Regions from separate parts of the Desulfolutivibrio sp. genome, predicted to be linked through region 2. Evidence: predicted binding sites of a transcription regulator. Region 2 holds the regulator's gene; each other region holds the start of a gene.
What was found. The regulator sigma-54, encoded in region 2, starts transcription at its own class of promoters, with help from an activator protein. The targets are predictions, from matches to a motif close to CTGGCACGGNNNNTGCTT.
Positions count from the first base shown of each region.

Region 1: the regulator sigma-54 is predicted to act here: its motif matches at 2,994-3,011, upstream of flgB (flagellar basal body rod protein FlgB).
Region 3: the regulator sigma-54 is predicted to act here: its motif matches at 3,445-3,462, upstream of V3572_RS15200 (Flp family type IVb pilin).
Region 4: the regulator sigma-54 is predicted to act here: its motif matches at 3,713-3,730, upstream of fliJ (flagellar export protein FliJ).

Region 1 covers NZ_JAZHDB010000224.1:2,978-8,804, forward strand. Annotated here, with positions in the region: gene hflX (GTPase HflX) at 1-1,202, opposite strand, end outside; gene V3572_RS16740 (IMP cyclohydrolase) at 1,282-1,872, opposite strand; gene V3572_RS16745 (tetratricopeptide repeat protein) at 2,131-2,703, opposite strand; gene flgB (flagellar basal body rod protein FlgB) at 3,087-3,497, shown strand; gene flgC (flagellar basal body rod protein FlgC) at 3,499-3,939, shown strand; gene fliE (flagellar hook-basal body complex protein FliE) at 3,952-4,278, shown strand; gene fliF (flagellar basal-body MS-ring/collar protein FliF) at 4,320-5,827, shown strand, end outside.
Region 2 covers NZ_JAZHDB010000066.1:66,249-72,075, reverse strand. Annotated here, with positions in the region: gene V3572_RS05155 (PTS sugar transporter subunit IIC) at 1-249, opposite strand, end outside; gene V3572_RS05150 (PTS sugar transporter subunit IIB) at 212-673, opposite strand; gene V3572_RS05145 (PTS sugar transporter subunit IIA) at 678-1,112, opposite strand; gene rapZ (RNase adapter RapZ) at 1,196-2,077, opposite strand; gene V3572_RS05135 (PTS sugar transporter subunit IIA) at 2,192-2,644, opposite strand; gene hpf (ribosome hibernation-promoting factor, HPF/YfiA family) at 2,712-3,257, opposite strand; gene rpoN (RNA polymerase factor sigma-54) at 3,309-4,742, opposite strand; gene V3572_RS05120 (KdsC family phosphatase) at 4,888-5,409, opposite strand; gene V3572_RS05115 (CTP synthase) at 5,456-5,827, opposite strand, start outside.
Region 3 covers NZ_JAZHDB010000209.1:28,457-34,283, forward strand. Annotated here, with positions in the region: gene V3572_RS15180 (hypothetical protein) at 1-43, opposite strand, end outside; gene V3572_RS15185 (DUF2628 domain-containing protein) at 191-637, shown strand; gene V3572_RS15190 (response regulator) at 942-1,379, shown strand; gene V3572_RS15195 (SDR family oxidoreductase) at 1,478-2,980, shown strand; gene V3572_RS15200 (Flp family type IVb pilin) at 3,517-3,684, shown strand; gene V3572_RS15205 (hypothetical protein) at 3,817-3,960, opposite strand; gene V3572_RS15210 (methyltransferase family protein) at 4,099-5,112, opposite strand; gene V3572_RS15215 (MarR family winged helix-turn-helix transcriptional regulator) at 5,171-5,620, opposite strand; gene V3572_RS15220 (CopG family ribbon-helix-helix protein) at 5,808-5,827, shown strand, end outside.
Region 4 covers NZ_JAZHDB010000052.1:9,883-15,709, forward strand. Annotated here, with positions in the region: gene V3572_RS04120 (hypothetical protein) at 1-307, opposite strand, end outside; gene V3572_RS04125 (hypothetical protein) at 304-762, opposite strand; gene V3572_RS04130 (ArnT family glycosyltransferase) at 768-2,399, opposite strand; gene V3572_RS04135 (glycosyltransferase family 2 protein) at 2,664-3,470, shown strand; gene fliJ (flagellar export protein FliJ) at 3,781-4,218, shown strand; gene V3572_RS04145 (MotE family protein) at 4,313-4,915, shown strand; partial or broken gene V3572_RS04150 (secondary thiamine-phosphate synthase enzyme YjbQ) at 4,950-5,350, shown strand; gene V3572_RS04155 (hypothetical protein) at 5,526-5,827, opposite strand, start outside.

The sequences.
Region 1 (5,827 bases), on a different contig from region 2:
GGGTCCAGGGTGGCGAACAGGCGGTTTTCGGCCAACACCTCGGACCCGGTGAGGGTGTTGAGCAGGGTGGATTTCCCGGCGTTGGTGTAGCCCACCAGCGACACCACCGGCAGCCCGGCCCCGGATCGTCCGGCCCGGGCCGCCGCCCGGCGCTTGCGCAGCCCGGAAAGCTCGTTTTTGATGCGCGCGATGCGCTCCCGTATGCGCCTGCGGTCGATCTCAAGCTTGGTCTCGCCCGGGCCCCGGCCGCCGATGCCGCCCATGAGCCGGGACATGGCCCGGTCCTGCTTGACCAGACGGGGCTGGAGATATTTGAGCTGGGCCATCTCCACCTGGAGCTTGCCCGAACGGGTGCGGGCGTTTTGGGCGAAGATGTCCAGGATGAGCTGGGTGCGGTCCAGGATTTTGAGCTCCGTGACCTCGGCCAGGTTGCGGATCTGGCTCGGGACCAGTTCGTTGTCGAAGAGAAGCGTCCCGGCCCCGCTGCGCAGGGCCACGATCTCGATTTCGGCCAGCTTGCCCTTGCCCAGGATGAATTTGGGGTTGACCTTGGCCACCCGCTGCACCACCCGATCCGCCACAAGAAGGCCGGCCGTGTCGGCCAGGGCGGCCAGTTCGTCCAGGGAGGCCTCCATGTCCTCCCGGGGCGCGTCCGAGACGCACACCAGGACCGCCAACTCCCGGCCCGCCTCGCCATGGGCGGCCAGGCTTTCCCCCTCCCGCGACAGTTCGTCTTCCAGGGCCAGGGCCTGGGCCGTGAAATCCGTATCCACCTTGTCCCAGTCCGCCGGGGGCAGCAGGCGGTAGGGTTCCTTGGAGGCCGTCGGAGGCAGCAGATGGGCGGAAAAAAGGGTGCGCGGCGCGGCCGCCTGGTCCACGGTCAGGGCGGCCACGCTGTCGAGGCGCAAGAACAGCATGTCCGTCAGGTCTTCTTCCGACAGGGGCTCTTCGGAAAGGTGGGTGTGCAAAAGGCGCAGGCCCCGCAGGCGTCCGGTCCCCATGCGGGAGCGGGCCAGTTCGGGGATGTAGATGCCCTTTTGCTCGCCCACGATGACCATGGACGGCCGACCCTTGCGGTCGATGAGCAGGCCGATCTGGCGGCTGATCCCGGCGCTTAGGACCGCCAGTTCCCGGGCCTGTTCGAGGGTGTAGCCGCCCTGGCCCGGATAGCGACGGGTCAGGAGGCGCTCCACGGCGCGCAGTTGGCTGGGCTTTAAGCCCGCAGTGTTTCCCTGGACTTTGGAGGCGATGGCGGTGTCCCTGTTGTGGGTTGCGGCGCGGTCAGCGGGCCATGTAGGAGGCGATCATGGCGTCGTATTCCGAGGTCAGCTTGAAGGTGGCGGCGGCCATGTCCCGGCGAAGCGGCAGGCCGACATGGAAATCCTTGTCCGCAAGTTCGCGCTGCACCCGGGAATAGCAGCCCGGGCCGGGAACCACCAGGACGCTTTGAAAGTTTTTGGCCGAGGCCCGCAGCAGGGTGGGGCCGCCGATGTCGATGCGTTCCACCATGTCGGAAAGCGACAGCCCGGCCTTCAGGGCGTCGGCGAAATTGTAGAGGTTGACGCACACCAGGTCGAAGGCGGCCAACTGGTGCTTGGTCAGGGTGCGCCGGTGCTCGGGATTGTCCTTGTCGGCCAGGATTCCGGCGTGGATGTGGGGATGCAGGGTTTTGACCCGGCCGTCGAGAATCTCGGGGAACCCCGTCACCCGGCTGACGGAGGTGACGGCCAGCCCGGCGTCCTGAAGGGCCTTGCGGGTGCCGCCGGTGGAGACCAGCTCCACGCCGCCGCGTTGCAAAAATTCCGCGAAAGCCGCCAGTCCGGTCTTGTCGGTGACGCTCAAAAGGGCGCGACGAATAGGGAGAAGATCCATGCCTTTCCTCTGTGCTTTTTGGAAAGGCACTGCCAAATTCGGCCCGCCTTGGCAAGTCGCCCCTTTCGCCAAATATCGGCTTCCGGCCCCCGGGAGCGCTGCCACGGGGGTCGGAAGCCGAACGGGGAGGGGAGATATCGCGGTCGCGCCGTCCGCAGAGGCGTGGGGCCGGGGCATTTTTTCCCAGGGCGGGGCGATCCGCCACCGGGGAGGTTGCTTTCGGCCGCAGTCCTCCCGAACCGCTTATGACGCCGGATGTTAGGCTGCGACCTGGCGCAGCTGTTCCGAAAGCTCCATGGCCGGCTGATTGCCCGGCTCCTGTTCCAGGATGGTCTGGAGTTGCTCCCGGGCCTCTTCATGCCTGCCCAGGGTCATGAGACAACCCGCCAGGGTGAAGCGCACCTCGTTTTTCACCGGGTCCACGGCCAGGTAGTCCTTGAGATGGGGCAGGGCGTCCTGCACGCGGTCATGCGCGTAGGCCAGGCGCACCATCCCGAAAAGGGCCACCAAATTTTCCGGATTTACGGCCAGGGCCATGCCGAAGTGGGTGAAGGCGGCGTCGATCTCGCCGCGCTCCATCTCGATGAGCGCCATGCCCGCATAGGACCGGTCGCCGGGTTCCAGGTCGGCCGCCTTGCGGTAGTGCCCCATGGCCAGATCCAATTCGCCGCGCTGCACGGCGATGGTGGCCAGGCCCAGGTGCGGTTCGGCGTAGACGCCGTCATCGCCCATGGCTTTGTGGTAGTACTCTTCGGACTTGTCCAGGTCGCCCATGAACAGGTAGCACTCGCCAAGTTCCTTGTTGATTTCGTAATCCAGTTGACCGCTCATTGCGTGTCCCCTCCGTGGCATTCGAGGTCTGCGGCCTGCGTCCATGCATTGTTTGGTCCGCACCTCTTTTCGCCGTCCCCGTGCCGGGACAGCCGAAGGAACGTCTCCCCGTTCCCCTACCCTTGTCCGCCCGGAAAGCGCGATCCGGGACCCGTTTTTTCCGGGCAAGCCCACTCATGCAACGCCCATGCCACAAGCAGATTCTTCCCCCTGCCGGGCGGCGGAGGCCCGGGGTGGGCCGGGCGGTGTCGAGAATTCATTTTATACATGTATTACAGAATGTTGGAGTCGTGGAACGGGAATTGCTTTGTGCCCTGCGAATCACGTGTGGCGCGCCGCCGGATAACAGGGCGGCAGGAAGCCTAACGAGGGAGCAAACACCTATGAAATCCTTGTTTCCAGACAATGTGGGCCTGGTGGGAAAGGTGCTGGATCTGCACCTGGAACGTCAAAATGTCGTCATGTCCAATCTGGCGAACATCGATATCCCGGCCTACAAGGCCAGGAAGATAGACTTCGAAGGCGAGTTGCAAAAGGCCCTGGACCGTGACGGCAAGGGAAAAATGACCCGCACCGCCAGCGGTCACATTCCATCGGCCTTTGATGCGTCAAATTTCGAAGGCGAGCTGTCGAAAAAATGGAAACCCCAGGTGGTCGCCGGGCTCGACGCGGTGGACATGGACAAGGAAATGGCCGTGATGGCCAAAAACACGCTCATGTACAACGCCCTGTCGGACATCGCCCGGCGCAGTTTCGAGGGCATGCAGAAAATCATCGCCGAGGGAGGCAAGTAACATGGACTTCTCGACAGCACTGGACATCGGCTCGTCGGCGTTAAGCGCCCAGCGCACCAATTTGAACGTCATTTCCATGAACCTGGCCAACATCCGTTCCACCAAGACGGTCAACGGCGAGGGGCCCTACCAGCGCAAAAGCGTGGTCTTCGAATCCACCCCCGTGGATTCCCCCTTTTCCAAGGCCATGCAGGGCGCCCTGGACCGGGATCTCTCCGGGGTCAAGGTCACGGGCGTGGTCAACGACAACCGTCCCCCCCGTCTGGTCTTCGAGCCAGGGCATCCCGACGCCGACGAAAACGGCTATGTGGCCTATCCCGACATCAACGTGGTGGAGGAAATGGCCAACATGATCACGACCATGCGGTCCTATGAGGCCAGCGCGGCCTCCATCAGCACCACCAAGTCCATGTTTTCCAAGGCCTTGGAAATCGGAAGATAAAGGAGAAATCCCATGGCCATCTCCCCTGTAGCGATTTCCGCCTACAAAAACGCCCTGACTTCGGCCAGTCGTATCGATACGAAGGTCGCCGAAAGTCTGGCCAAGCCCGCCATGCCCGGGCAGTCCTTCATGGACACCCTGCAAAGCTCCATCGAGAACGTCAACGCCATGGAGACCAAGAAGGCGGACATGATCCAATCCTTTGCCTCCGGCGAGACCCAAAACGTCCATGAGCTGATGATCCATCTGCAAAAGGCCAGTCTGGCCATGGGCATGACCACCGCCGTGCGCAGCAAGGTCATGGAGACATACAAAGAGCTGGTGAAGATGCAGTTTTAGGCCGACATTTCCAATAACCAGACCACTTTCGGAGAAGACGCATGCCCCCCGCCATCGCCAAATATTGGGACAAAATCGCCCGCTTCTGGTCCGACCGCACCCTGGCCCAACGCATCCTGGTCGGCGGGCTGGCCGCCTCGGTGGTCCTGGCCTTTTTGCTCATGCTCTTTTTTCTCAACCAAGTGGAATACCGGGTGCTGTATTCCCGGCTTTCCCCGGAAGACGCCGCCCGGGTGACGGAGCAACTTCAGGCCTCGAAGATTCCCTACAGGATCCAGGATAACGGGGCGACCCTCCTGGTGCCCGAGGACATGGTCTACGAACAGCGCCTGCGCATCGCCGGGGAAGGGGTCATGCACGGCTCGGGCGTGGGCTTCGAGCTTTTCGACGAACTCAAGGTCGGCCAGACGGATTTCGTCCAGCGCATCAACTACCAACGGGCCATGCAGGGCGAACTGTCCCGGACCATCGGCGAGTTTCCCCAGGTGGAAAAGGTCCGCATCCATCTGGTTTTGCCCCATAAGAGCCTTTTCATCGAGGACCAGAAGCCAGCCTCGGCCTCGGTGGTCCTGACGCTCAAGCAGGGGCAGCGCCTGGACAACAAGCAGCTCCTGGGCATCGTCAACCTGGTGGCCATGTCCGTCGAAGGGTTGACGCCCGACCGGATCACCATCACCGACACCAACGGCCTGGTGCTGTATCAGCCCACCGGGGACAGCACCATGGAAGGCATGACCACCTCCCAATTGGAATACAAGACCACCTACGAAGCCAACCTGGAAAACCGCATCGAGCAACTGCTCACGCCCATCGTGGGCCCCGGCCGGGCCATGGTCAAGGTCAACGCCGACCTGGATTTCAACCAGCGCACCATCCGCAAGGAGTCCTACGACCCCGACGCCACCGTGGTGCGCAGCGAGCAGCGCAGCGAGGAATCCACCTCCGGTTCGGCCATGGTCGAGGATGCCGCCATCACCACCCCCCAGGGCGGTGCGGCCGTGCCCAACACCAACTTTCGCGGCGACGGCTTTTCCGGCACCGAGTCCACCCAGAAGTCCAACCGGGAAAACCGCACCACCAACTACGAGATCAACAAGGAAGAACAAAACATCGTCACCTCCATGGGAGGCTTGAATCGCCAGACCATCGCGGTTATCGTGGACGGAACGTACACCACTCCCGAAGGGTCGGAGACTCCGGTGTTCGCCCCGCGCAAGGCCGAGGAACTGGAGCGCATCCGGGCCCTGGTGTCCAAGGCGGCGGGCGTGAACTCCGGGCGGGGCGACGAGGTGGAGGTGTCGAGCTTCGAGTTCGGCTCCCCGGACCTGTCCGGTGAACCGAGCCTGATGGAGACCATGCTGGAATACGCCCAGCGTCTCGGCAAGCCCTTTTTGAACGGTCTTTTGATCTTCCTGTTCCTGATCCTGGTGGTGCGCCCGGTGGTCATGGCCCTGATCCGGCCCCGGGTATCGGAGGAAGGCATCGAAACACTGGATCGTCTGCCTGAAGGAGAGGCTCGCATGGCCCTGGGAGAACCCGAGGAAGAGGA
Region 2 (5,827 bases):
CCCGGCGGGAAACAGGTCGAGCCAGAACAGCTCAAAAAAAATGGCGATATTCATGCATGTGGGGATGTCCCCGAAGACCGCCCCGTAGACCAGTCCCACGATCAGGGGCCGGTCCAGGGGGAACAGATTCAGCGAGAAGCGCAGAAAGGTGAACAGGACAAAAAAAAAGCGACGATGAGGATGTGGGAGACAAGCCCGGTATCGATGTGCATCAAAACGCCCTCGGCAGTTCAGAGTCTCCCGGAACACACCGGTAATCGATCTTTACGCCATTTTGGACGAAAAAACGCAGGCACGTCTCGTCTTCCTTGCTTAAGGCCACATGGGGGCATATCTGCTTTTTCCCTGCCGCATAGTGCAGATTGCCCAGATTGAGGCAGGTGAATCCATAGCCGCTTTCAAAGGCGGCCCGGGCGTCGGCGCAGGAGGAAAACAAAATGAGGGCGTCCATGTCCTGCCGTGCGCTGCCGGAAAAAAACGCGGTCATCTTGGCGACCGGTAAAAAGACGATGTCCACGCCGTCCGGGATGGCCAGGGACATGATCTCCTGGCGCAACATGTTGCCCGCAAGCTCGTCGTTGACCACGGCGATCATCCGGGCCCGGGTGTGCGGCAACCAGGTCTCGATGACCTGGCCATGCACCAACCGGTTGTCGATCCGCACAAAATGCATGGCGTCAGCCCTCAGCCACCTTCTTGCGCAACACCTCCCCCGCCACCACGATCCCCTGGCATCCCGCCTGTTTGGCGTCCACGGCCAACTTTTCCAGAGGGGTCGTTCGAGAGGTGAGGATTTTGATCAGCATGGGCAGGTTGACCCCGGTCAAGACCTCCAGGCGGCCGGTGCCCAAAAGGGACAGACTCAGGTTGGTGGGCGTGCCGCCGAACATGTCCGTGAGCACCAACACCCCCGCCCCGCGATCCGTGGCCGCAATGGCCTCTTTGATGGCGGAAAGGGTCAGTTCAACCTCATGGGAGATGTCCACGCTGATGCTTTGACAGTTCTCCTGGGGGCCGATGATGAATTCAGCGGCTTTGAGCAGCCTGCCGCCAAAATCGGTATGGGTGGCGATGACCACCCCGATGGGGAGGGATGCGGAATCTGCTTTCATGTCGTTCCGGTCGGTCGGCTGCGGATGTTGTGGGGAATATACCGGGCCATACGCACTCCCGGGCCGCATCCGGCAGGTCGTGGTCAATCCTTGTCGATATGCCGATGCTCCAGGGAAACAGTGTATCCGGCCTTGGACAGTCTGTCAAAAACAGCCTCGGCCACGGCCACGGAGCGGTGTCTGCCCCCGGTGCATCCCACGGCCACAGCCAGCCGGTAGCGGCCTTCCGTGGCGTACAGCGGCGCCAGATACAACAAAAAGTCGTTGAGTTTTTCCAGAAAGGTGCATCCCGGTTCGCCGCCCAGGACGTATCGGGCGATTTTCGGGTCTTTGCCGGAAAGGGGGCGCAAGGCGGCGTCGAAATAGGGGTTGGGAAGAAATCGCAGATCGAAGATGAGATCCGCCTCGCCGGGGGGCCCGTACTTGAAGCCGAAGGACATGATGTGAATTTTGAGGTGGCCGCTTTTCCCGGATAAAAAGCTCCACTTCTCCTGGAGGGTACGTCGCAGGTCATGGATGGAGAAATTGGTGGTGTCCAGAATCAGGTCCGCAGCGTCGCGCAGGGGCGACATGCGTTCACGTTCGACATGCACCGCGCGTTCCAGGCCGAGACTGCTGCTTTCCAGGGGATGCGGCCGCCGGGTGGTGGCGTAGCGGCGGATGATTTCCTTGGTGTCGGCCTCGAAAAAGACGATCTGAATGTCGGCGCTGCGGTTTTTGATCTGGGCCAGGGCCTCGCCCCACTCCCGGTCCAAATCCTCCTGGCGCACGTCCATGCCCAGGGCCAACCCGCGATAGCGGGTTTCGGCCTGTCCGGCAAAAAGCTTGATCAGAACCGGCGTCAGGCTGACCGGAAGGCCGTCCACGCAAAAAAAGCCGAGATCCTCGAAAATCTTGAGCCCGCTGCTCTTCCCCGATCCGGAAAGGCCGGTGAGGATGATGACCGGAAAGACATGTTCGGACATGGCCGTCTCCCCTTTCCCGCTTTCGGAGAACACACACCGTCGCACCACACCGGCACGGCCTCTGGCGACACCCGCCCCGGCCGTGCCGTCAGGCGCAGGGATCACGACAGGGCGTTACGCCGCCTCGGTCAAGACCCGCCACAGCCCCTGCCGTCCCTCGGCATGCAAAAAGGCCTCGCGGAAGCTTTCTTCCGAAAGCAGCCGGGAGATGTGGGCCAGGATGCGCAGATGCATCCCGGCCACATGTTCCGGCGCAATGACCAGAAAGAAAAGACGGCACGGCTTAAAGTCCAGGGCGTCGAAGTTGACGCCCGTGAGACTTCGGCCGACGACAATGATGATGTGCGACAGTCCGGGCATTTTGCCATGGGGAATGGCCACGCCGTCGCCGATGCCGGTGGTCCCCAGCGCCTCGCGTTCCAGAAGCACCCGGTGGGCCTTGTCCACGTCGAAGTCTTCAAAGGCCACGCCGATGGGGGCCACCAGTTCGGCCAACACGTCGGATTTGTGTACGGACCGCATATCGTCCAGGACGAATTCGGGCCGCAGATACTCCTCAAGCTTCATTTTTTCGCGTTACTCCCCGAAGACCTCCCCGCCAATGCGGTCATGGCCCGGACGTTTTTTTTCGGCGTCAGTTGCCGGTGCCAGGGTCGATGAGCCCGAAATCGCCCTTCTTGTGGCGGTAGATGACGTTTATCCGCTCGGTCTCGGAATTGAGGAACACCAAAAACTCGTACCCCAGGGTGTCCAACTGCATGGCCGCTTCATCCACGGACATGGGCTTGGGCTGGTAATGCTCGGACTCGATGATGGTCCGCTCCCGGGGGCCCGACGCGGAATCGGTGAAGCTGATGACGTCGGATCGCACGGATTCGGCGCGCTTGCGACGGTCCTTCTGCTTTTCGCGCATCTTGCGCACCTGGGCCTCGAGCTTGTCCAGGATGAGGTCGATGGTGGAATACATGTCCTCGGACTCTTCGTGAGCCGAGATGTGCAACAGGTCTGCGGTGAAAACGATGTCCGCCATCTGCCGGGTTTTCTCCACGCTCAGATTCACCTGGAGCTCGGAGGAATCGGTGTTGGTCATGTATTTCGTCAGTTTGTCAAAACGCTTGCGGGCGTAATCGCGAAGATGATCCGATGGTTCGAAATTCTTGAAGTTGAACGTGATGTTCATGGGGCGCCTCCTGTATGTTCGGCCGTGACGGATCACGGCGTGACGGGCGAATCAAAACATTTCCTTGCGCTTGGATGACGAGGCGATGTCCATGGCCGTGCGGTACTTGGCCACGGTGCGGCGGGCGATGTTGATCTGCAACCGCTCCTTGAGGATGTCCGCGATGGCCTCGTCGCTGATGGGTTTTTTCGGGTCTTCGGCGGCGATAAGCTGCCGGATGGTGGCCTTCACCGATTCCGAACCCACGGTGCTGCCGTCGTCAAGCTCCAGGGAACTGTTGAAAAAGAACTTGAGTTCGAAGATGCCGTGGGGCGTGGCCGTATACTTGTTGGACGTGATGCGGCTCACGGTGGATTCGTGCATGCTGATGTCTTCCGCCACATCTTTGAGGATGAGCGGACGCAACTTGTTCACGCCATCTTCAAAAAATCCCCGCTGAAATTTTACTATGCTCTCAAGAACCTTGTAAAGGGTGCGCTGGCGTTGATAAAGGCTCTTCATGAGCCACTCCGCCGACCGCTTCTTGTCCTGGATGTAGTCCCGATCCTTGTCGCCTTTGGGAATGACGTCTTCGAGATACATGGAATTGAGCTGGAGACGCGGCATCCCGTCCTCGTTGAGCAGGATGATGAAATCGTCGCCATATTTGTAGATGTAGGCGTCGGGGCTGACGAAGATGGGCTCGCTTGAGCCGAAGCTTGCCCCCGGCAGGGGATCGAGGCTCTGAATGGTGTCCAGATAGACCTTGAGCTGCTCCATGGTGATCTTGAACTTCTTCACCAGGGGCTTGTAGCGGCGGGCCTCCAGGTCTTCCAGATGCTCCGAGACGATCTCGACAAGGATGGGATCGGTCAGGCCCAGAACCTCCATCTGCACCAACAGGCATTCGCGGGGGCTCCGGGCGGCCACCCCCACGGGGTCCAACCGCTGCACCTTGTACAGCGCGGCCTCCACCTCTTCCGGCGTGGTCCCGGTCATGTGGGCCAGTTCCTCGGCCGTGGCCGACAGATATCCCGAAGAATCCAGGCTGCCGCAGATGGCCTCGCCGATGGCCAGTTCTTTTTGCGTGAAGTGCGACAGGCGCATCTGCCAGTCCAGATGGCCTTCCAGGGAGGGCTTGGAGGACAGGCGGGCGTCGAAGGCCATGCCGTCCTCGGGAATTTCCGTCTCGCGGAGGTGGGACTGGACCGGCGTGCTGGCGAAATCGCCCAGGTAGTCGTCCCATTCGGCGTTTTTGATCAGCTCCTTTTCGATGGCCGTATCTTCGCCGCCGGGCTTGGGGGCGTGATCGTCTTCGGCCATCTGCCGGTCGCCCTTCTCCTCCTCCAGAACTTCTTCAAGGAGAGGGTTTTCCATCAATTCCTGCTGGATGCTCTCCATGAGCTCCAGCCTGGACAGTTGCAGAAGCTTGATGGCCTGCTGCAGTTGGGGAGTCATCACCAACTGCTGCGAAAGTTTGAGTTGTTGCCGCAGTTCCAGCGCCATGGAATCTCGTTTGTACCTTGTGCTCTCGATTGAAGATCATGCGGGCGAGACAGCATCCGCCCGCGTCACGCCTACGGCCTGGGCCGCCTGCGTAGTGCGATTTATGACACAGACGCCGCGCCCTGGCAACTCGCAGACCCCGGGGCTATCGCTCCCATTTTCGCCACAGCCCCTGGAGTTTTCCCTGGGCCGAAAGCAGAAAACGGATGGCCTCGCGCACGGCCCCCTGTCCTCCCGGACGCCGGGATATCCACAGGGCCATGCCCAGAATTTCGGGCTGGGCGTCGGCCACGGCCATGGGCAGCCCCACCCGGGCCATGACCGGGGCATCCACCCAGTCGTCGCCCAGAAAGGCCGCCTGTTCAAAGGCCAGGCCCCTGCGGGCCAGAATGTCCTCCAGGATCGGCAGCTTGCGCAGATGGCCGCCGTGGTATTCGGCAATCCCCAACTCCCTGGCCCTGGCGGCGGCCGCCCCCTGGTCCAGGCCGCTGACCATGGCCACTTCGATGCCCGCCTCCTGGGCCAGCTTGATGCCCAGGCCGTCATGGACGTGGAAGCGTTTGCGGATGGCCCCGGCGGCGTCATACACAAGTCCGCCATCGGTCATGACCCCGTCCACATCCAGAACCAGAAGCGCGATCCGGCGCGCCCGGGACATCAGGTCCATGGCCTGGCTCCACCGCATGACGTCCCGGGCCGGGATGCACGACGGATCATGCCTTGGCCGCCGGACACGGAGGGCACTTTTCGGACGTGGAAGCGCCGTGGCCTGCCTCGCGCCGGGCCACGGCGGCCTTGATGAATTCCCGGAACAGGGGATGGGGGCGCATGGGGTTGCTTCTGAATTCCGGATGGAACTGGCAGCCCAGAAACCAGGGATGGTCTTTCAGCTCAACGATCTCCACCAGTTCGCCGTCCGGGGACAGGCCGCTAAACGACAGGCCGACCTCCTCGAACTGGTTGGCGTAGACCTTGTTGAATTCGTAGCGGTGCCGGTGGCGTTCGGAGATTTCAAGCTCCCCATAGGCCGCATAGGCCTTGGTGGCGGGCTTGACCGCACAGGGATAGGCCCCCAGGCGCATGGT
Region 3 (5,827 bases), on a different contig from region 2:
GGCCTTCCACGCTCGCGTCGCCGACAATCTTGACCTCATACATGCGATTTCCCCTCTTTTTCATCAATGTTCGGTACGTGGGGACGTGGCGGGCAGCAACGGGCAGGGCATGACCGTTCCGTCCGTCCCCGGTTGTCTGGTGGCCTGTTTTATGACAGAGAGCAACAAAAAGCTCAAAGGAAGGCATGCCATGGACATCGTCACGGACAACGAATATGTGGCCTTTATCGGCCCGGAGGCACACAAATATCTCCCCAGGTTCAGAATGTTCGACGATCTGGCTGGCAACTTCAAGGCCACCTGGAACTGGTCCGCGTTTTTTTTCACCTTCTGGTGGCTCTTGTACCGCAAGCTGTATGCCTATGCCGCCCTGGTCTTTGTGCTGTCGTTCGTCCCATACCTCAACTTCGCCGTCATGATCGCCTCGGGCGCGGTCGGATATTTCCTGTGCTACCGCAAGGCCCGCACGGATATCGTCCGGCTTAAGCAGGCCTTTCCCGGGATGGACGTCGCCATGCGTTGCGCCGAACTTGGCGGCGTGCACCGCTTCGTCATCTGGGTGGGCATCCTGGTTTCCGTCCTGTGCATCCTGGCGGCCCTGACGCTGGGTGTCGTCGGGTCCATGCTGGGGGAATAGCCTTCCGTCGCCTGTTTCCGCATCTTTGCATCAAAGGCCGCCCCACGCCTCCCGGGGCGGCCTTTTTCTTCGGATCGATTCTTGCTTAATTCATCCGTACCGACGCGACGCCTCCGGCCCGATGCAGCCATATCCGGCCAGGGACAACATGTTGTGACCCGTTCTCGGGGAACGAACATGGCCCACGGGGTGCTGAAATGACGTCGCATTGACGCTATGTCGCATTTTCTGTACCCGGCCCGGCCGGATGCGACGCCAGGCGACCTGATGATGAACGAGACCGACACCCAAGGATGCCCGAAAAATGGACGACGACAGGGACAGGGCGGACACATGCGATGCGGCGACTGGCCGCTACCGGGTGCTTCTGGCCGAGGACTGTGAAAGCTCCCGGCTGGCCATGGAAATGTGCCTGCGTCATGCCGGATGCGAACCCCAAGGGGCGCGCAACGGTCGCCAGGCCCTGGAATTCTTTGTTTCAAACCCGTTCGACATGGTGCTCATGGATCTGGAAATGCCGGACATGGACGGCCATGAGGTCACGGCCTGCATCCGGGCCATGGAACGCGAACGCCGTCTGCCGCCGACCCCGATCATCGCCCTGACCGCCCATGACGATCCCGCACATCGGGAAATCTGCCGTCAGACCGGGTTTGACGGCTACATGGTCAAGCCCGCCAGCACCGACACCATCCGCCGCATGGTGGCGGCCCTGTGTCGGCCGCCCGACACGCCCTCCTGACGAAATCCCTGCGGCGCAGTCTCTTTCGCCGTTCACGTTGCCACGCCCCCTCCGGATTGATACCGTGGTTTCTCTCACCCTTTCCCGGAGGCCCCCAAATGACCGACAAACCCATCCTGGTGACAGGCGCCACCGGCTATGTGGGCGGACGCCTGGTTCCCAAGCTCCTGGACGCCGGACGCCGGGTGCGGGCCGTGGGCCGCTCCCTGGACAAGCTGGGGGCCAGGCCGTGGGCCGCCCATCCAGGCGTGGAATTGGCCGCCGCCGATCTCTTTGACCTGGAGTCCACCCGGGCGGCGCTTCGCGGCTGCGACACCGCCTACTATCTGGTGCACTCCATGCGTCCCGGCAAGCACGACTTCGCCGCCGACGACCGCCATGCCGCCCTGATCATGGCCCGGGCCGCCCGGGAAGGGGGACTCACGCGCATCATCTACCTGGGGGGACTGGGCGAAGAGCGGGAGGATTTAAGCCACCACCTCAAGTCCCGCCACGAGGTGGCGCTGATTCTGTCCCACGGCGGCGTCCCCCTGACCCATCTGCGTGCGGCCATGATCCTGGGCTCGGGCAGCGCCTCCTTCGAACTTTTGCGCTACCTGGGCGACCGCCTGCCGGTCATGCTCACCCCGGCCTGGGTGCGCACCCGCTGCCAGCCCATCGCCGTCACCAACGTCCTGGGCTACCTCACGGGCTGCCTGGACGAACCCCGCACCTTGGGCCGCACCTTCGACATCGGCGGCCCTGACGTGCTCTCCTACCAGGATCTCTTCCGCATCTACGCCGAGGAGGCCGGGCTGCCGCGCCGCCTGATCATCCCCGTGCCGGTCATGACCCCCCGACTTTCGGGCTACTGGGCGCAACTGGTCACCCCCATCCCGGCCTCCCTGGTCATCCCCCTGGTGGAGGGCCTACGCAATGAGGTCGTCTGCCAGGATCACGCCATCCGGGACATCATCCCCCAGAATCTGCGCACCTGCCGGGAGACCATCGCCCGGGCGTTGGAGAAAATCCGCCAGAACACGGTGGAGACTTGCTGCACCGACGCCGGGTGCGTGGCGCCGCCCGAATGGCTGACCGTGGGCGACGCGCCCTATGCCGGGGGCACGGTGCTGCAATGCGGCTACCGGGTGCGCATCGCCTCGGAACCGGAAGACCTATGGCGCGCCCTGGCCAAAATCGGCGGGGAAACCGGCTGGTATTACGGCGACATGCTGTGGCGGCTGCGGGGATTTCTGGACAAGCTTTTCGGCGGGGTGGGCCTGCGCCGGATGCGCATTTTCCCGGACAACCTGCGCGTGGGCGACCCCTTGGACTTCTGGCGCATCCTGACCGTGGAGAAAAACCGCCGACTGGTCCTTCTGGCCGAAATGAAACTTCCCGGCGAGGCCCTGCTGGAATTTCAACTGCTGCGCGTGGGCGACAACCAGACCGAACTCACCGCCCATTCCCGGTTCCTGCCCCGGGGCCTGGGCGGGCTCCTCTACTGGTACGCCACCTATCCCCTGCACCAACTCGTCTTCTCGGGGATGCTTTCGGGGTTGGCCCATGCCGCCGGAAAACCCCTGCTGGGACGTCCCGAACGCTTCACCCCGCTACGCTGATTCAGCCTGGGGCTGGCCCATGGCGGTCGGCCCCATCCCCTTTTCAACGATCCGTGGAGCAGCCGCCCCGCTCACATCGGCAAAAGGCCCGCCAGGTGCGGCACGCACAGGCGCGCGTTTGGTTCAGGAAAGGCCGGAAGGATTTCTCCGGCCACCTAACAGGCTGTGATCCCAGACAAAAAAGAATCTTCCGGCACTGCTCCCGCAAAAATCGCACAGTCCACGATTCGTGGAATATTTCGCCCTCCCGCCGTCATCCCGGCACTTGCGGCAAAAGCCTTGGCCCTGGCCCCTTTCCGGACTCCCGCCGTTTTGCTGTTCCATGATCCGTGGAACGTTCAGCTCGGATTCCTGCCCCCGGTCGGCGGCCCGGCCAGGGAAGGTATTCTCCAACACGCTGTTTTTCATGTCGTTATCCAGGACGCCCATACGGCGACCCATCTTTTTTCTCCCATTGACGCCGCCCGGCACGGCGGTTGCTTTAAGAGAGTCATCCACAAGGGAAAAATTTCAAATTCGATAAAAGGAGAACGGCCATGTTGAACAAGATCATGAACTTCGTGCGTGATGAGGAAGGGGCTTCGGCAGTGGAATACGGACTTCTGGCTTCGCTGATCGCCGCCGTCATCGTGCTCGCCGTGACCACCCTGGGCACCACGCTTCGCAGCACCTTCGAGGAAATCAACACCGGCATCGGCGGCTAAGACGATAGCGGCTCGGACGACCCGACCGGGGAGGCCCGGGAAACCGGGTGGGAGGATCGTCCGGGCGCAGCAAACCCTCCGCGCAGAATATCACGTCGAAAGACCGCCAGGGAGCGGTCTTTCGACGTTTTTTTAATTGTTTCGATGCGAGGTCTGCATCCGCTTGAAGATTTCGGCCTGCTTGGAGCCCGGGGAACTGGCCCCGGCGCATCCGAGCATTCCCGCCACAAAGACCACCGCCAGACTCAACGCCACGATGCGCTTCCAGGGCTTCATTCCGAATCCTCCTGGGAAACGTCCCGCCGCCGCATGGCACGACTGCGGCGCAGGTCGCCTTTCCGCCTGTTTTGCATGCCATACGACATCGCGGCTCTCTTTTCCAGCCTTGTGCCCGTTCCCCTCGCGGCCGCCAGCCTACCCCTTGCGTCCGGCCACGATGAGGCCGCCGCCCAGGGGCGGGGCCGCCGCCTCGACCACGAAGTCCCCCAGGCCCTGCCGGGCCATGGCCCCCTTTATCGTCTCCAGGGGCAAAAAATGCGTGGGATATCCGGCCAGCCGCGTCAAAAGCTCCTGCCCGGCCTCGCTCACCGCATCACGGCCCCCGGGCGCAAAATGGTGCGACACCATCCAGCCTCCGGGCCGAAGCGCCGTCGCCACCGTGCCCACGCTGCGCTCCAAATCCTCGGCCACCCCGTAGAGGACGTGCGAGGCCAGGGCCAGATCGAAGGCGTCTTTGCCGATGGCGTCCGTGCGCAGGTCGAAGGAGACGGCCGTCACCCGATCTCCGTAGCCGCGCGCTCGGCAACGGGCCTCGGACAACGGGGCCACATGGGGCAGATCGAAAATCGTCCCGACCAGCTTCGGGTTTTCGTCCAAAAGGGCCATGGTGAATTCGCCGTGGTTGCCGCCCACGTCGGCCATGGTCCGCATGGCCGCAAAGCCCGGCAAGGCCGAGGCCAGGCGGGTCACCCGCACGAGCGCCCCGCTTTTGGCATGGCCCGCCGTGCCCTCCATGACCTCCTCCATGGCCCAGGCGGCGTCGACCTCGTGCCGCTCCCTTTCCTTTCGGCGCAGGGCCGTCGTCAGGTCCGCTTCCAGGGGAGCGAAGAACTGCATGTTCAAGGCCATGGCCCGGCCCTGGTAAAGCGGCCTGTCCGGCGTGAGGTATTCCGCCGCCGCAGGCGAATTGGCGTAGCCTGCTGCTGCCTTTACCAAAACGCCCCGGGCGGTGAGCAGGTCGAGCAGGGCCTCCAGGCGATCCGGCTGCGTGCCGGTGGCCGCCGCCAGCTCCCCGGCGGATTTGTCGCCCTGGGCCAACTGGCCGAAGATATCGAGGTCCAGGGCGGCCATGAGCCCCTTGGCGAGGGTGGAGGCGTACAATATCGATTCGATGGGTTCAAACGAGGTGGTGGGAGTAACAAGCGCCATGGGTGTCTCCTGTTGGGTCACAGTGTTTAGCCGCTAAACCCTTTGGACAAAAAAGGGGCTATTCGGGATAGGCCTCCATCCAGGCCTTCATGCGGCGACACATCTCCCGGCACACGGCGAAATCGCGATCCGAAAGGCCACGCAGATAGTCGAGGAATTCCTTGTCGTGGGCCTTGTGAAATTCGAAATGGGCCTGGCTGACCGCGGCGCCCAAAGGGGTCAGGACCACCCGGCCCCGGGCTTCGTCCGCCTCCCGGGCGACCAGGCCCTTGGCGGCCAGGCGCTTGACCATCTGGGACACTGCCCCCTTGGTGACCCCGCAGGAGGCCGCAAGCTCGGTCACGCCCGCCCCGTCCGAGAGGTCCAGGGCAGAGAGCATGTGCACCTCGGCGGGATACAGGGTCACGCCCAGGCCGAAGTCCACGGGCCTGCGCTCGATGCGGGCGAAGCCGGTCAGCACCGCGCCAAGGGTCATGAAAATGGGCATCACGTCGTCGAAGTCGCGCATGGAGTCTGTTTAGCTGCTAAACTTTCGGACGTCAAGCAGCACCTCCTCAGCGCCACGCCTGGCCCGGGTATTTTCTGGCCGCGCCGATGGCGGCCCCTGGCCGCACGCCATGGGGAGAAGCGCGAGCAGGAACTTGTATTTATTTGAATACGGCGTAGTATGCTGTAATACAGTGTAAGGAGATGCCATGCAAACATCCATGTCCCT
Region 4 (5,827 bases), on a different contig from region 2:
AGATCCAGGCGAACTCCGTCCCGCCGTCGGCGGCCCGGCACCGGGCCGAACCCCAGACGTAGGCCTCGCCGCCACGCTGCACCTGGCGGTATTTGAGGAAGTCGAAGTCCTCGAAAACCAGTCCCTCGGCATGGGCCAGACCCTTGGCCGCGAAGACGGCCGCCTCGCGGTACTGGTCCTTGGAAAAGCCGTCAAGCCTCCAGGCCGGGAAATACCAGGCCCCGAACCAGATCAGGAGCCCGGCGGCGAGAGCCGCCAGACAGGCCAGCCCGGCCGCCAGCAGGCCGACGCCCCGGCGCAGGCTCATGGCGCGGCTCCCGTGGCCTGGGCGCCTTCGCCGGGCGCGGGCGCGGTCAGCCCGAGCTCCATGCGCCAGCCCTGGCGTTCAAGGGCCAGCATCCGGTCAAGCCGCTCACGGGCCATGACCGCGTAGTCGGCGTCCCGCTCCCGAACGGCCAGCCGCCGGTTCACGGCCCGGCGCAGGGACTCCTCGTTGATCATGGCCGGGTCCGGGGTGCGGCCCTGGCTTAAGAGCTCCTCCAGCCGGACCCGCACGGCCTTGGCCGAGGCGTCGTTGAAATCCAGATGGCGCTCTTTCATGATCAGGGAATTTTCCGCGTCGTTGACCATGCCGCTGAAGAAGCGTTCGGGCGTGACGTGGCTGGCGAATTCCGGGGTGCGCCCCAGGCCCTTCCAGACGGTCAGGACCAGGGCCGCGAAGACCAGGATTTTCAGGGCGCGTTCGAAGGTGAAACCGGTCATGGCGGTCACCCCCCGGCCTTTTTGCGGTAGATGGTCAGGGGCAATTGGGGCGGCTCCACAGGGATGAAGGCGTGGTAATAGGGATCGGCCCGGTTGCCGAAGTCTTCGTCGGGCCAGGGCAGTTCCAGGCGTTCGTAGTCGCGCTCGAGGTCCAGGGTATGCACGAAGGCCCGGGCCGGGAAGAGCAGGCGGTCCCGGTTGACCCGCACGGAGCGGCGGATGAGCACCCATTCGGGCTTCTCCTCCGGGGCGGGCGGCCCCTGAAGGCCCCCCAGAACCCGCAGTCCGGTATAGAACTGAAGAGGCAGGTCGCCGTATTCGGCCAGAATGGTGTCGCCTGGCCGGGCGTGTTCCTTGAAAAAGGCGATGATGTTGGCGTTGACGTCGGGGTAGCCGGAAAAAAGCTCGGTGAGGTAGAGCTTCAGCGGAAAATTGGGAGACGTCAGCATCCGGAAATCGTTTTGCCAGGGACGGTTGATGAGCTTGGTGCGTTCCAGGGGGTACAGGTGCAGCCAGTTGGTCAGGGCGATCAACAGCAGAAACGCCAGCCCCGACGGCCTGGACCAGCGCCACAGCCGCATCCCGGCCCAGGCCAGAAGGATGGCGCACAGGGGATAGAGGTGCACGATGTAGCGGTGGAAGCGCTGGGGCACCAGGGCCAGAAGCAACAGGCTCATGACCGTCAGCAGGGCGCAGAACAGGACAAAGCGTTCGGCCGGGTCCGTGGGGCGCTCAAGGAAGACGAAAAACCGCCGCCAGCGCCAGGCCAGAACCGCCAGCACCGGCAAGGGGATCATGAACATGATCAGGTCGGCGAAATAGATCATGAGGTTTTCGGGCACGAGGATGATGTCGAACATGCTGCTTTGCGAGCCCAGTCGGTACATGAAAAGTCCGGGGATCACCAAGGCCATGGTCGCGATCATGAGCAGGCCCAGCCGTTTGATGTCCAGGCGTTCATGATACAGAAGGATGGCGCAGGCCAAAGCGCTCGGGACGAAACTTAAAAAAAGCAGATAGTTGGCGTGAAACAAAAGCCCCATGGATAGGGCCATGCCCAAAAGTGGGCCGTTTTTGCGCCGCCAGTCGCTGAAAAAGGCGTAGATGGCCGTCAGGGTCAAAAGCGTGCCCATGCTGTAATAGCGGCCCTGGCGGCAGAACAGGAGAAACGGCACGGTCAGGGTCAAAAGTCCGGCGGACAGGGCGGCCCAGGCTGGATTGCTGAAAAAGCGCAGGATGAGCAGATAGGTCGCGGCCACGCTCAAAAGCCCGGCCAGGGCGAAGAAAAACCGGTCTCCGGCGGCGTTTTCCCCGAAACAGGCGATGCCCGCCGCCGACATATAGATCTGAATCCACGGCGACCACCGCCAGACATGGCCGTCGCCCGGGTTGTATTCCCGGGCCTCTTCCTGGGAGATGAGGTTTTTGCCGTCAAAGGCCCGGGGCAGTCCGTCGCTGAGCACGGTCTGGGCCAGCCGGGAGGTCTCGGCCTCGTCCTGCCACAGGGGGCGCTGTCCCAGGTTGTAAAAAATGAGAAAGGCCGCCACGGCCAGGATGCACAGGGGGAGCGGACGCAAGAGTCCCCACAGGGCGCTTTGGGTGTCGGGAATGGGGATGGCGTGTCGGGGTGTTTTCATGGAAATCCTGGCGCGCCGTGCGCGCGAAGCGCCGCATAATACGATTTGGCGGCAAAGACAACCAAGGGCCTCGAAAAGCGGCAGGCCCCGGCCCGCCCCGGGCCGAAGGGGGGCCGGGTCGGGAGCAACGGGGGGGTTGACAGGGCCGGGTTTTTTGGGATTAGTTCCCCATTTCACCGCGTCGCGCCGCATCGCGGCGTGGCCGGCTCCACTATCGCCCGGCCCATCCTACGCCGAGAATACGACCTCCCCGGAGAAAATCCCATGCTCAACGGAAAAAAAGTGGTGGTGGTCATGCCCGCCTACAACGCGGCCGCCACCCTGGAACGCACCTGCTCCGAAGTCCCCAGGGACATTGTGGACGAGATCCTTTTGGTGGACGACTGCAGCCGCGACAACACCGTCGAAGAGGCCCGGACCCTTGGCCTGCGCTGTTTCTGCCACGAAAAGAACTGGGGCTACGGCCGCAACCAGAAGACCTGCTACAGCGAGGCCTTAAAGCTCGGGGCCGACGTGGTCATCATGGTCCACCCCGACTACCAGTACACCCCGAAGATCATCCCGGCCATGGCCAACCTGGTGGCCAGCGGCGAGTACGACGCCTGCATCGCCTCGCGCATCCTGGGCGGCACGGCGCTTCAGGGCGGCATGCCCCTCTATAAATACGTGGCCAACCGCTTTCTGACCCTGGCCCAGAACATCATGATCAACGCCAAGCTTTCGGAATACCACACCGGATACCGGGCTTTCTCCCGGGAGGTGCTGGAGACCCTGCCCCTGTGGGAGAACTCCGACGACTTCGTCTTCGACAACCAGATGCTGGCCCAGACCGTCTACTTCGGGTTCCGCATCGGCGAGGTGTCGTGTCCGACCAAGTATTTCGAGGAGGCCTCCTCCATCAATTTCTCCCGCAGCGTGACCTACGGCCTGGGCGTGCTCAAGACCTCCATGGAATTCCGGCTTCAGAAATGGGGGCTGGCCAGCTATCCCTACTTCGATAAAAAGGGCCGTGGGCTTTTGAGCCCCACCCCGCCCTATTATACGGATAAGTCCCCGGACGTCCCGCAATAGCTGCCATGTCTCGCCCTCCGGCGTTGTCCGGAGGGCGGAGATCCTGCGGGCGGCGGGCGCCCGCCGAACGTGCCCGCCGTTCCACTGCCCGGGCCGGGAGGTCGTAACCGTCAGATCCCGGCCTTCCTTTTTTGCCGGGCCCGCCCTTGTGGCGAGCCCGCCCCCGCGTCGTGACGCGACGCCCCTCCCAACGTCCCCGGGCCATGCCCTGGCGGTGTCGGCCCGGAACTTTTGGCCGACGGCTGGACCAATTCTTGCTTCGCATCTCCCGAAGCCGTACACCCATGGTGGAAAACCCGCAGGATCGGACATGTTTCGTTTCAGTCTCCAAAAGGTTCTGGACTACCGGACCCAGCTCGAAGAGCAGGCCAAGATGGAACTGGCCAAGGCCCTGCATGTTCAATTGACCAGAGAGAAAGCCGTGCGCGACCTGCGCGAGGTGATCGCCGTCCACACGTCCGCCCTGGAAGGGAAAACCGACGTCACCCCGGCCGATTTGTGGTTGTGGCGGGTGTACAAGGAACGTCTGGAGATGGACATTCTCATGGCCGAGGAGGATCTGCGGCAGGCCGCCGCAGAGGTGGCCCGGCGCCGGGATACGGTGGTGGCGCGATCCACGGATCGCAAGCTTTTGGACAAACTCAAGTCCAACCAGGCCACACGCCACGCCCGTGAAGAAAGCCTGAAGGAGCAGAAGCAAAATGACGAAATGGCAGTCGTCAGACATGGCGCCGGACACGGAGCTTAGGCGGACCCAAGACCCGGATGGGCGTCTTCGCCGTCCTGCGGGCACACGTCCCAGGGGACTTCCCAAGCTTTCCAAGGTGCTTGCGGCCTTGACCATGCTTGCCGCTATCAAGCTGGGGGTACTTCTCTTCATGGGCATCGATGCGTTGGTTCCGGATTCGGCCAGCCGCGGGGACGGGCACATGGTGGTGGCTTCGGTCATGACCGTGCCCCCGGCCATGGCCCAGACCCAGAAGGCCCCGGAGACGCCCAAGGCGGCTCCGGCCGAGACGCCCGCCCCGTCCGGTCCGCCGGGGGTTCTGGATTGGCAGGAGCTTGGCGAACGCAAGGACGATCTCGACCGCCGGGAACAGGCCATCGCCGACATGGAGGCCAAACTTGACCAGCGGGTCAAGGATCTGGCGGCCTTGGAGGCCAGCCTCAAGACCATGCTCGACCAGGCCCAACAGACCAAGGACGAGAAACTCAAGCACCTCATCGACGTGTATACCAATATGAAGCCCAAGCAGGCCGCTGCGGTTTTGGAGAGCCTGGACGACCGCATCGCCGTCAAGATTTTGGCCGGGATGAAGGGGCGTCAGGCCGGAGAGATCCTGACCGGCGTTTCCGCCAAGAAGGCGGCCAGCCTTTCCGAACAGCTCACGCGCCTGCAACTGCCCATGGATGTGCCCACTCCGGGTTCCCCGAACGGACAGTAGGGGTGAAGACACGCCGATAGCGCGGGAATAAACCATGGAAACCCTGAACATCCGTACCGGCAAGCGCCAGGAAATGATCCCGGTCACCCGCCAACTCCAGGAGTTGGCGGCGTCCGGGGATACGCCGACGGCATCCTGGTGGTGCATTGCCCCCATACCACCGCCTGCCTGACCATCAACGAAAACGCCGACCCCGATGTCGTCACGGACATGCTGGCGGCGCTTTCCGCCCTTGTCCCCCGCAGCGGCCCCTATCGCCACGCCGAAGGCAACAGCGACGCGCACATCAAGACCACCCTGGTGGGGCCGTCCCTGTCGCTGATCGTCAGCGGCGGCAAGATCCAGCTCGGTACCTGGCAGGGCGTGTTTTTTTGCGAATTCGACGGTCCCCGCTCCCGCCACCTTTGGGTCCAGTGGCTGGGGACGACGGCCTAAGGCGCGCGGGGGGCGCCGCCCCCCGCACCCCCCGGCAGGGGGGTAACCCCCCTGCACCCCGTATCGTGCGGCCCTGGCTTCGGCGCATTGCGCCGAAGCCAGGGCCGCAACGTTCTGTGCCCACGGGTTTGGACCCTGTCTGGTCGGTGAACGCGGAGGGGAAGGGGGGGGCGGATTAGAACTCGTAGCGCAGACGCAGGCCGCCGCCCGGCGCGCCGCCAATGTCGAGTTGTTTGAGGCGCGAACCGCTCTCCCTGTACAGGGACATGGTCCCCGGCAGGGAGTACAAGGCGCCCAGGCTGACGGCCAGACCGTCCAGGGGTCGCAGGTCGAGCCACAGGCCGCCCTGGGGCGACAGCATGGACACATAGCCGTCCGGGACCACGGGATTGTCGCTTGCGAGGCCGTAAAATCCGGATTCCAGGCTTCCGGTCAGACGCAACGACCACCACTGGCCGCCTCGCCAGGTGATCTCCG